2 regions of the Pseudomonas sp. ICMP 8385 genome follow, and region 2 is predicted to be linked to the other one. Evidence: predicted binding sites of a transcription regulator. Region 2 holds the regulator's gene; the other holds the start of a gene.
What was found. The regulator LexA, encoded in region 2, represses DNA repair genes until DNA is damaged. The targets are predictions, from matches to a motif close to CTGTNTNNNNANACAG.
Positions count from the first base shown of each region.

Region 1: the regulator LexA is predicted to act here: its motif matches at 3,992-4,007, upstream of recN (DNA repair protein RecN).

Region 1 covers NZ_LKBY01000104.1:40,980-46,316, reverse strand. Annotated here, with positions in the region: gene dnaJ (molecular chaperone DnaJ) at 1-893, opposite strand, end outside; gene dnaK (molecular chaperone DnaK) at 1,210-3,126, opposite strand; gene grpE (nucleotide exchange factor GrpE) at 3,230-3,799, opposite strand; gene recN (DNA repair protein RecN) at 4,032-5,337, shown strand, end outside.
Region 2 covers NZ_LKBY01000157.1:160,060-165,396, reverse strand. Annotated here, with positions in the region: gene nagZ (beta-N-acetylhexosaminidase) at 1-771, opposite strand, end outside; gene AO268_RS30735 (TetR/AcrR family transcriptional regulator) at 912-1,619, opposite strand; gene lexA (transcriptional repressor LexA) at 1,883-2,491, shown strand; gene sulA (SOS-induced cell division inhibitor SulA) at 2,502-2,981, shown strand; gene AO268_RS30720 (hypothetical protein) at 3,130-3,363, opposite strand; gene AO268_RS30715 (DUF6586 family protein) at 3,562-4,083, opposite strand; gene topA (type I DNA topoisomerase) at 4,213-5,337, opposite strand, start outside.

The sequences.
Region 1 (5,337 bases), on a different contig from region 2:
CCCTCAGGGATCTTCAGCTTGACCCGACCATCGAGAGTCGGAATCTCCAACTCGCCGCCCAGGGCCGCATCGACAAAGCTGATCGGCACTTCGCAGAACAGGTGCTTGCCGTCGCGCTGGAAGATCGAGTGCTCGCGCACATTGATCACCACGTACAGGTCGCCCGTCGGGCCACCCTGCGTACCCGCCTCGCCCTCGCCCGACAACCGGATGCGGTCGCCGGTATCGACACCCGCCGGCACTTTCACCGACAAGGTCTTGTACTCTTCGACACGCCCCTCGCCATGGCAGGAATCGCACGGATCGGAAATGATCTTGCCCTGGCCATGGCAACGCGGGCAGGTCTGCTGCACCGAGAAGAAGCCCTGCTGCATGCGCACCTGGCCGATACCGCCACAGGTCGGGCAAGTGATCGGCGAAGAGCCCTTCTTGGCACCCGAACCGTCGCAAGGCTTGCAGTTGACCAGCGTCGGCACGCGGATATTGACGCTGGTGCCGCGCACGGCTTCTTCCAGGTTCAGCTCCAGGGTGTAGCGCAAGTCGCTGCCACGCTGGGCACCGCCGCGCTGACCGCCGCGACCGCCACCAAAGAAGTCGCTGAATACATCGCCGAAGATATCGGAGAAATTCTGCCCGCCAAAGCCGGCACCGCCACCCCCCATGCTCGGATCGACACCGGCATGGCCATACTGGTCGTAGGCTGCACGCTTGTTCGGGTCACACAAGCATTCGTAGGCCTCATTGGCCTCTTTGAACATTTCCTCGGATTCTTTGTTATCCGGGTTACGGTCCGGGTGGTGCTTCATCGCCAGGCGACGGTAGGCCTTCTTCAGGTCCGCCTCGCTGGAGCCGCGCTCCACACCCAACACTTCGTAATAGTCACGCTTTGCCATAAGTCTTTGCACTCTTAAGGACGTCCGGCAAAACCCTCCTGAGCCTGCCAAACTCGTTGAGCCCCAATACAGGCCCGGACCCAACTCACGTCAAATTCAACGATCCTGGTCTTTACTGCTTTCAGCCGAGACCCAGCTAAAAACGCGGTGACTGTCGATCGCAAAGCAGGAGCATTCCCGATCACACCGCCAGCATCCGAACCTTGTCGCATGCTGTAAAAATTCCCGTACCCCAGACACGCCAACGCGGGAGCAAGCTCCCGCGCGGCGACATCCTACCAGTCACCGCTTGATAGCGGTCAACCGGGCGACCAACTTACTTCTTGTCTGTAACGTCTTCAAACTCGGCATCGACAACGTCGTCGTGCTTGGCTTCAGGTTCTGCCTGTTGCGCAGCACCGTCAGCTGGCTGGCCTTGCTCGGCGTACATTTTCTGAGCCACTGGCGCGGAGACTTTCGACAGCTCCTCAACCTTGGCTTCGATGGTGGCCTTGTCATCGCCTTTAACGGCGGCTTCCAGGGCAACCACGGCGGCTTCGATTGCGGCCTTCTCTTCAGCCGTCACTTTATCGCCAGCATCCGCGATCATTTTGCGTGTCGAGTGAACCAGTGCATCACCCTGGTTGCGGGCAGCGGCCAGTTCTTCAAACTTGCGATCTTCCTCGGCGTTCTTTTCAGCATCGTTGATCATCTGCTGAATTTCTTCCTCGGACAGGCCGGAGTTGGCCTTGATCACGATCGACTGGGTCTTGCCGGTGGCCTTGTCCTTGGCGCCTACGTGCAGAATGCCGTTGGCGTCGATGTCGAAGGTCACTTCAATCTGTGGCACGCCACGTGGTGCTGGTGGAATCTCGGCCAGGTCGAACTTGCCCAAAGACTTGTTCTGCGCAGCCTGCTTACGCTCACCCTGCAGCACGTGAATGGTCACTGCGCCCTGGTTGTCATCGGCAGTCGAGAACACTTGCGATTTCTTGGTAGGAATCGTGGTGTTTTTCTCGATCAGCGCAGTCATCACGCCGCCCATGGTTTCGATACCCAGGGTCAGCGGGCTGACGTCCAGCAGCAGCACGTCTTTCACGTCGCCGGCCAATACCGCACCCTGGATGGCAGCACCCATGGCAACCGCTTCGTCCGGGTTCACATCTTTACGCGCTTCTTTACCGAAGAACTCGGTGACCTTCTGCTGCACCAGCGGCATACGGGTCTGACCGCCCACCAGGATCACGTCGTTGATCGCGCTAACGTCGATACCCGAATCTTTCAGAGCAATGCGGCAAGGTTCGATGGTGCGTTGAACCAGGTCTTCAACCAGCGATTCCAGCTTGGCGCGCGAGATTTTCACGTTCAAGTGCTTGGGACCGGTGGCATCTGCGGTGATGTACGGCAGGTTCACGTCGGTCGAATTGCTCGAAGACAGTTCGATCTTGGCTTTTTCAGCGGCTTCTTTCAGGCGCTGCATCGCCAGCGGGTCACCCTTGAGGTTCATGCCGCTTTCTTTCTTGAATTCGTCAACGAGGTAGTCGATCAGACGAATGTCAAAGTCTTCACCGCCCAGGAACGTGTCGCCGTTGGTCGCCAACACTTCAAACTGGTGCTCGCCATCGACTTCAGCGATTTCGATCACGGAAACGTCGAAAGTACCGCCACCCAGGTCATAAACGATCACGGTGTGGTCGCCCTTGGCCTTGTCCATGCCGTAGGCCAGAGCCGCCGCAGTAGGTTCGTTGATGATGCGTTTTACGTCCAGGCCCGCAATGCGGCCGGCGTCTTTGGTCGCCTGGCGCTGGCTGTCGTTGAAGTAGGCCGGAACGGTGATCACCGCTTCAGTCACAGCTTCACCAAGGTAGTCTTCGGCAGTCTTCTTCATCTTTTTCAAGATTTCAGCCGAGATTTGCGGCGGCGACATTTTCTGGCCGTTCACTTCAACCCAGGCGTCACCGTTGTCGGCCTTGGCGATTTTGTACGGCACCATCTTGATGTCTTTCTGTACGACTTCTTCGTCGAACTTACGACCGATCAAACGCTTCACCGCGTACAGGGTGTTGTGCGGATTGGTCACAGCCTGACGCTTGGCGGACTGGCCTACCAGGATTTCGCCATCATTGGCGTAAGCCACGATGGAAGGGGTAGTACGTGCGCCTTCGGCGTTCTCAATCACCTTGGAAACGCCGTTTTCCAGCACGGAGACGCAGGAGTTGGTAGTCCCCAGGTCGATACCGATAATTTTGCCCATGATTCACTCTCCCGAAACTTTGGATTTGGTTGCCGCAGCAGTGGTGGCTAACTGCGGTAGCACTTAAACGCTTGACTTATAAATGGGGTCGTTACGAACGATTTCAAGCCTGCTCGTCAATCGACGGCGAAACCGGTGCGGGAGCCTTGCTCACCACCACCATCGCCGGGCGCAACAGGCGACCGTTGAGCTGGTAGCCCTTCTGGAACACTTTCAACACGCTATTGGGCTCAAGGTCAGCATTTTCCTGCATGGCCATGGCCTGGTGATGCTCCGCGTTGAACGGCTCGCCGCCTTGTGGATCGATGGCTTCCAGCTGATAACGCTTGAGGGTGTCCTGGAACATTTTCAGGGTCAGCTCGATCCCTTCGCGCATGGCACGGATGTTTTCGTCGTCCGGGCTGGACAGCTCCAGGCCGCGTTCCAGGCTGTCGATGATCGGCAACAGATCACCGGCAAACTTCTCCAGCGCAAACTTGTGGGCCTTTTCTACATCCTGCTCGGCGCGGCGGCGGACGTTCTGCAGATCGGCAGCAACACGCAAAGCCTGATCCTGAGCGCCTGCCAGTTGCTCTTCGAGCACCTGCACACGAGCCGCCAGGTCTTCACCCGCTGCCTGCGAGGCCTGGTTGGCGTCTGGGTTTTGCGTATCCAGCGTCTGTTCGTCAGCCATAATTTTCTCCTTTCGAAATCCTGCGCGAACTCAACTCGCGCTTCTGTTCCGGTATATGGGGCCACAATTTCCAGGTTCAAGGGCCGACATACCTCGACTCACACTTTCCCGCACATTCCCCATCGCACTAAAAAAAGCCGTTATCCAAGCAAATTGAGCTAAGTCACAGGATTGTCAGCGCCAAACAAAACACTGTATAAATAACCAGACCTAAAGCCTGGGAGCAGCCGTCATGCTGGTTCACCTGTCCGTACATAACTACGCCATTGTCGAGCACCTGGATCTTGAACTGGATCGCGGGATGAGCGTAATCACAGGCGAAACCGGCGCCGGCAAGTCGATCATGCTCGACGCCCTGGGCCTGACCCTGGGTGATCGCGCCGACAGCGGCGTGGTTCGCCCCGGTGCAGACAAGGCCGATATCCTGGCGACCTTTGACCTGGCAGATATCCCGGAAGCCAGCGCCTGGCTCGCCGAGCGCGACCTGGATAACGACGGCCCGTGCATCCTGCGCCGCGTAATCACTGCCGAAGGTCGCTCCCGGGGCTATATCAATGGCACGCCCTGCCCCCTCGGCGACCTGAAAGCCCTTGGCGAGCTGCTGATCGACATCCACAGCCAGCACGAACATCAATCCCTGCTGAAAACCGACACCCACCGCCGCCTCCTGGATGAATACGCCGGTGCCACCGACCTGGCGCGCCAGGTGCAATTGGCTGCACAGCGCTGGCGCCAGACCCGCCAGGAGCTGGAGCGCCTGTCCAATTCCGGCGATGAACAGCGCGCTCGCCACCAACTCCTCAGCTATCAGTTGGAAGAACTGGAAAGCCTGGGCCTGGGCGAAACCGAGCTGGAACAGCTGGAGCAGGAGCACAAGAACCTGACCAATGCCGAAACCCTGCTGGGCATCTGTCGCCAGGTGGTCGAGCAATGCAGCGAAAGTGACTCCGGCAATGTGCTGAATGCGCTGACGGCCAGCCTTAACCGCCTGTCGAGCGTGAACAGCGGCTCGGGGTCACTGAGTGAAGCCACCACCCTGCTGACCAGTGCGCAAATCCAGGTAGAAGAGGCCGTGGGCGAACTGAACCGCTTCCTTGACCACTTCGATGCCGACCCGGCACGCCTGCAAGAGATCGAAGAACGTCTCGACACTATTTATACCCTGGCGCGCAAACATCGGATCCAGCCAACCGAAGTGGCGGCCATGCAGCAAAAGCTGCTGGACGAGATCGAAACCCTGAATGCCAATGATGAATCCATCGAACGCCTGGGCGACGAACTCGCCTCTTTTGCCCGGCATTACCAGGAAAAGGCCCGGGAACTGAGCGACCTGCGGCACCAAGCTGCAACCGGGCTGGCTTGCGCCGTGGAGCAGGAAATCCAACGCCTGGGCATGCCGGGCGGGCGCTTCACCATCGAGTTGCACGCCAATAGCGGCAATGAACTGCAGCCCAACGGCCTGGAGCAGGTCGAACTGCTAGTGAGCGCCAACCCCGGCCAACCTCTCAAGGCACTGGCCAAAGTGGCGTCTGGTGGCG
Region 2 (5,337 bases):
CACATGGGCACCGGCCATGGACAGGTCATCACTGAAAATCACCCCGTCGAACTGCAGTTCGCCGCGCAGGATGTCCTGCAGCCAACGGCGCGAGAAGCCGGCCGGCTGGTTATCCACCTGCGGGTAAATGACATGGGCCGGCATGACGGCGGCCAAGTGCTTGCTCAGGCGCGCGAACGGCACCAGGTCATGAGCACGAATCTGTTCCAGGCTGCGCTCATCATTGGGAATGGCGACGTGGGAATCTGCCTCGGCCCAACCATGCCCCGGGAAGTGCTTGCCGGTGGCGGCCATGCCGGCGCTGTTCATGCCCCGGATAAAGGCGCCGGCCAGCAGCGCGGCGCGCTCGGGATCGCCCTCGAACGAGCGTGTGCCCACCACTGCGCTGCGCTGGTAGTCGAGGTCCAGCACCGGGGCGAAGCTCAGGTCCAGGCCAACCGCCAGCACTTCCGTGGCCATGACCCAGCCGCACTGCTCGGCCAGGTATTCGGCATTGGCATTGTCCGCCAGCGCCCGCATGGCCGGCAGGCGGACAAACCCCTGGCGCAGGCGCTGGACCCGTCCACCTTCCTGGTCAACGGCCAGCAACAGGTCCGGGCGCACCGCACGAATGGCGGCGCTCAATTCCCGCACCTGGCGCGGATGCTCGATATTGCGCGCAAAAATGATCAGGCCACCCACTTCAGGCTGGCGCAACAAGTGGCGATCTTCAGCCGTCAGCCAGGTGCCGGCGACGTCCACCATCAAAGAGCCTTGCAGGGCAGCAGTCATAAATTTTCCTTGAATGACGCGCGCGCGCCACCACCTCGCCTGGTCGAGCCGGGCAAGGCGGTAGGGTGCGGGTAACGAGTTGAAATCGGCATGGGCGGCTAGCTTAGCGGATGCAAGCGGTTGCGCCCAGACGCCAGCGGTTAAACCTTGGCGGCCACGGGGACGGACTTGCTGCGCGGGCGCAGTTGGGCGGCCGCCATGGCCGCGTCGGTAACCCCGCTTTCCGCGCGCATGCCGGCCGCCAGGAACGGCACCATCAGGCGCATCACCTGCTCAATGGAGGTGTTGACGCCGAAATCGGTTTCGGCAATGGCGCGCAAGGCCTTGATCCCGGACATGCTGAACGCCGCGGCACCGAGCATGAAGTGCACGCGCCAGAACAATTCGATGGGGGGAATACGCGGGGCGGCTTCGTTGACCAGCAACATGTAGCGACGGAATACCTTGCCGTACATGTCTTCGAGGTAACGGCGCAAGTGGCCCTGGCTCTGACTGAAGGCCAGGCCCAAGAGGCGCATGAAAATCGACAGGTCGTTGCCGCTGCGCGGCTGTACCACCAGGGCTTGCTCGACGAGGATTTCCAGCAGGTCTTCCAGGCTCGGCTTGTTGTCGGGCTTGGCCTGGCGTCGCTCCAGCTCACGGTCGAGGCTAACGCAGAACGGCCCCAGAAAGCGTGAGAACACCGCCTGGATCAGGGCTTTTTTCGAGCCGAAATGATAGTTCACTGCCGCCAGGTTGACCCCGGCCTTGCTGGTGATCAGCCGCAATGAAGTTTCAGCAAATCCTTTTTCCGCGAACAACTGCTCGGCAGCATCGAGAATGCGTTCAACGGTTTCCGACTGGGCCATGGCTACTCCGCCTGACAAACACTTGTTTGAAACATACGTTTCACCTTGTGCAATGTCAAGCCTGCAGGTCCGTTTTCCGGCCGGGCAGTCACCCGATTCGCACCTATTTAATCACATCTTCAACAACCTGTAGGCAGCGCTGTCTCCAGGCTTTGCAAGGGCCGACAGATGACCGTCCGGCGGAGTCGGCAAAAACGATGATTGCCAAGCGCAGTTCACTGTATATAATCCCAGTCACTGTATAAAAAGACAGAGCGATCAACATGCTAAAACTGACGCCACGCCAAGCTGAGATTCTCGCTTTTATCAAGCGCTGCCTCGACGACAACGGCTATCCGCCGACCCGGGCAGAAATCGCCCTGGAGCTGGGGTTCAAATCCCCCAATGCTGCCGAAGAACACCTGAAGGCCCTTGCTCGCAAGGGCGCGATCGAAATGACCCCGGGTGCATCCCGTGGCATTCGTATTCCCGGCTTTGAAGCCAAGGCCGACGAATCGACGCTGCCGATCATTGGCCGGGTCGCTGCCGGTGCGCCGATTCTGGCACAACAGCACGTCGAGGAATCCTGCAATATCAACCCGACCTTCTTCCACCCTCGCGCCGACTACCTGTTGCGGGTCCATGGCATGAGCATGAAGGACGTGGGCATCTTCGACGGTGACCTGCTGGCCGTGCACACCACCCGCGAAGCGCGCAACGGCCAGATCGTCGTGGCCCGCATTGGCGACGAAGTGACGGTCAAGCGCTTCAAGCGCGAAGGCAGCAAAGTCTGGCTGCTGGCAGAAAACCCCGAGTTTTCGCCGATTGAAGTCAACCTGAAGGATCAGGACCTGGTGATCGAAGGCTTGAGTGTCGGCGTTATTCGCCGCTAACGGAGGCATCATGCAGTTCCCACACGCGCAACAACACACACAACTGCCGCTGTTTGAGGCCTTTTTGGCCCAGCCACTTGCCCCCCTCCTCAGCGAGGCGGTGGAGTCCCCATGGACCGCCCCCGCTGAACCTGAGGTATTCAGTGAATTGTCGTTGCGCGGCGCTGCCGGGAACTGCCTGAGCCTGCTGGCGCCGATCCTGCGCGAATTGAGCGAGGAGCAGGACGCCCGCTGGCTGACCCTGATCGCCCCACCCGCCAGCCTGACCCAGGCCTGGTTGCGCGATGCGGGCCTGAACCGCGAGCGTATCCTGCTGTTGCAACCACGCGGCACCCAGAGCGCTCAGCAACTGACCTACGAGGCATTGCGCCTGGGGCGTAGCCACACCGTCGTCAGTTGGCTAAACCCGCTGGGTGCTTCGGCCAAGCAGCAGTTGATCAGCGCAGCGCGCACGGGCGATGCACAAAGCTTGAATATTCGATTGGGATAAGCCCGAGACTGGCGCGCAACGCGTTATCGGGAGCACTGCAGGTCGTCCGATTGCAGCCTGACGTCAGGTCAGTGCCTGCGATGGACACAAGGCTTCTACAGAACCAAGAAGCCGATTGAGTATTTGAATCTTAAAACGACAAACGGGCTCAGTGAAGAACCCGTGGACCGTCGTCTTTCTCTGGTTCGCCTTCAGCCAGACGCCCCGCCATCTGCACACCTACGCTCAACATGGCTTTTGCCACTTCCACGTGCTGGCCTTGCAGGAACGCCTTGGCGTCTTCGGAAAAGTCCAAAGTCACCAGAGAACCCTCGTCCTCAGCCCTGCGCAGCTCGATTCGGCCGTCGGGCAATTCAACAATTTCCAGAAAGGACGTTGGCATAAAAATCTGTTCTCCACGAAAGGCCGGCATTATATCAGTCATCAACGCGGCCTCGCTCAGGATCTGAACAGCTTTCTTTACGGCTTGATGAATGGTCTGTAGGCGTTGGCTTGCCAGCGATAGCGCTCTGGCAGTCAACTTGGCATTGCTTGATCAATTGTTATCGTCGGCAAGCCGGCACCTACATTGTCCTGCCGATCAGCACTCGTTCAAGCCATCCCGAAAGCGGATCGCCAGCTTCTTCAGCTCCTGGCGCCAGCTCTCCAACTCAGCCCGGCTCAGCGGCTTCGGCCCTTCTTCTTCCAGGCTAACCGCAACGATCAACGGCTGGGTCACATCGCCCTTGGGCTTGTGCGGCACACGCGGCGGCTGGAACAGCGCCGAATGGGCAGCCAACAAGCGGGCCAGCCAACTGTCAGGGCTGCGGGCCATTTCCACCAGTTCGGCCAACTCGGGGATGGCCATAGACTCGAGCACCTCACGGGTCAGGATATCCTCGGCCCGAGGCGCATTCGCCTGGGGCAGGCGATAAAATCCGGCAATTTCATGGCACAACCCCAGCAAAGCCCCATATAGATGGAACAAGGCCGACTCTCGCCCCGCCTGGACCAGCGCAATAGCATTCATCTCCTTCCCGTCCTCGGCACGACCAAGGGCTTCCAGGGACAAACCCGCGAAGTAAATTTTCTGGTTGGTACGGGTATAGAGTTCGTTGGCCATGACGGCAGTCTCCACAACGACATAAACGTGATGCTGGCTGAACAGTGTCACGGATGAGACAAGCCCACTGCAAGCACAAAACAAAAGGCCGCCTGTGAAGGCGGCCTTTATTTCAATGCAGGAGCGGGATCAAGCGCCCTGGCGCTTGTCCTCCACCTTCCACTTGCCACCGTCGTAGAACGCCTTCCAGCCCGTAGGCTTGCCGTCCACCTCGGTCTGCACGTATTGCTCCTTGGTCTTGCGGCTGTAGCGGATCACGGCCGGACGACCGTCGGGATCCTTCTTCGGCGCTTCGCACAGGAAGTGGTACTTGGGATCGATCTCATCCTTGTGCGGCACGATTTCCAGCACCAGGGGCGCACGGGTCTCGCGGTTTTTCGGGAACTGGCTGGCGGCCAGGAACAGGCCCGAAGCGCCGTCACGCAGGATGTAGGTGTCGTTGACCTTCTCGCACTTGAGCTCGGGCATCTTCACCGGGTCCATCTTCGGCGGCGCCGCGTCACCACTTTTCAGCAGTTTGCGGGTGTTCTTGCAGGTTGGGTTGGTGCAACCGAAGAACTTGCCGAAACGGCCGGTCTTGAGTTGCATCTCGCTGCCACACTTGTCGCACTCCAGGCTCGGACCTTCGTAGCCCTTGATGCGGTAGGTGCCCTCTTCGATCTCGTAGCCGTTGCAATCGGGGTTGTTACCGCAGATGTGCAGCTTGTGCTTCTCGTCCAGCAGGTAGGCATCCATCGCCGTGCTGCAGATCGGGCAACGGTGCTTGCCACGCAGCACCAACGACTCGGATTCACCCTCGTCGTCGGCAGCAATTTCATCACCCGGTACCAGGTTGACCGTGGCCTTGCAGCGCTCTTTGGGCGGCAGGCTGTAGCCCGAGCAACCCAGGAACACCCCGGTAGACGCGGTGCGGATCTGCATCGGCCGCCCGCAGGTGGTGCACGGAATATCCGTCATCACCGGCTGGTTGGCGCGCATGCCGTTTTCCGGGCTCTCGGCGACTTCGAGTTTTTTCTTGAAGTCACCATAGAATTCGTCGAGTACGTTTTTCCAGTCGCGCTCGCCCTGGGCCACGTCATCGAGGTTCTCTTCCATGCCGGCGGTAAAGCCGTAGTCCATCAGGTTGGAGAAGCTCTCGGACAAACGTTCGGTAACGATATCGCCCATCTTTTCCGAATAGAAACGACGGTTATGCAGGGCCACGTAGCCACGGTCCTGAATGGTGGAGATGATCGCCGCATAGGTCGAAGGACG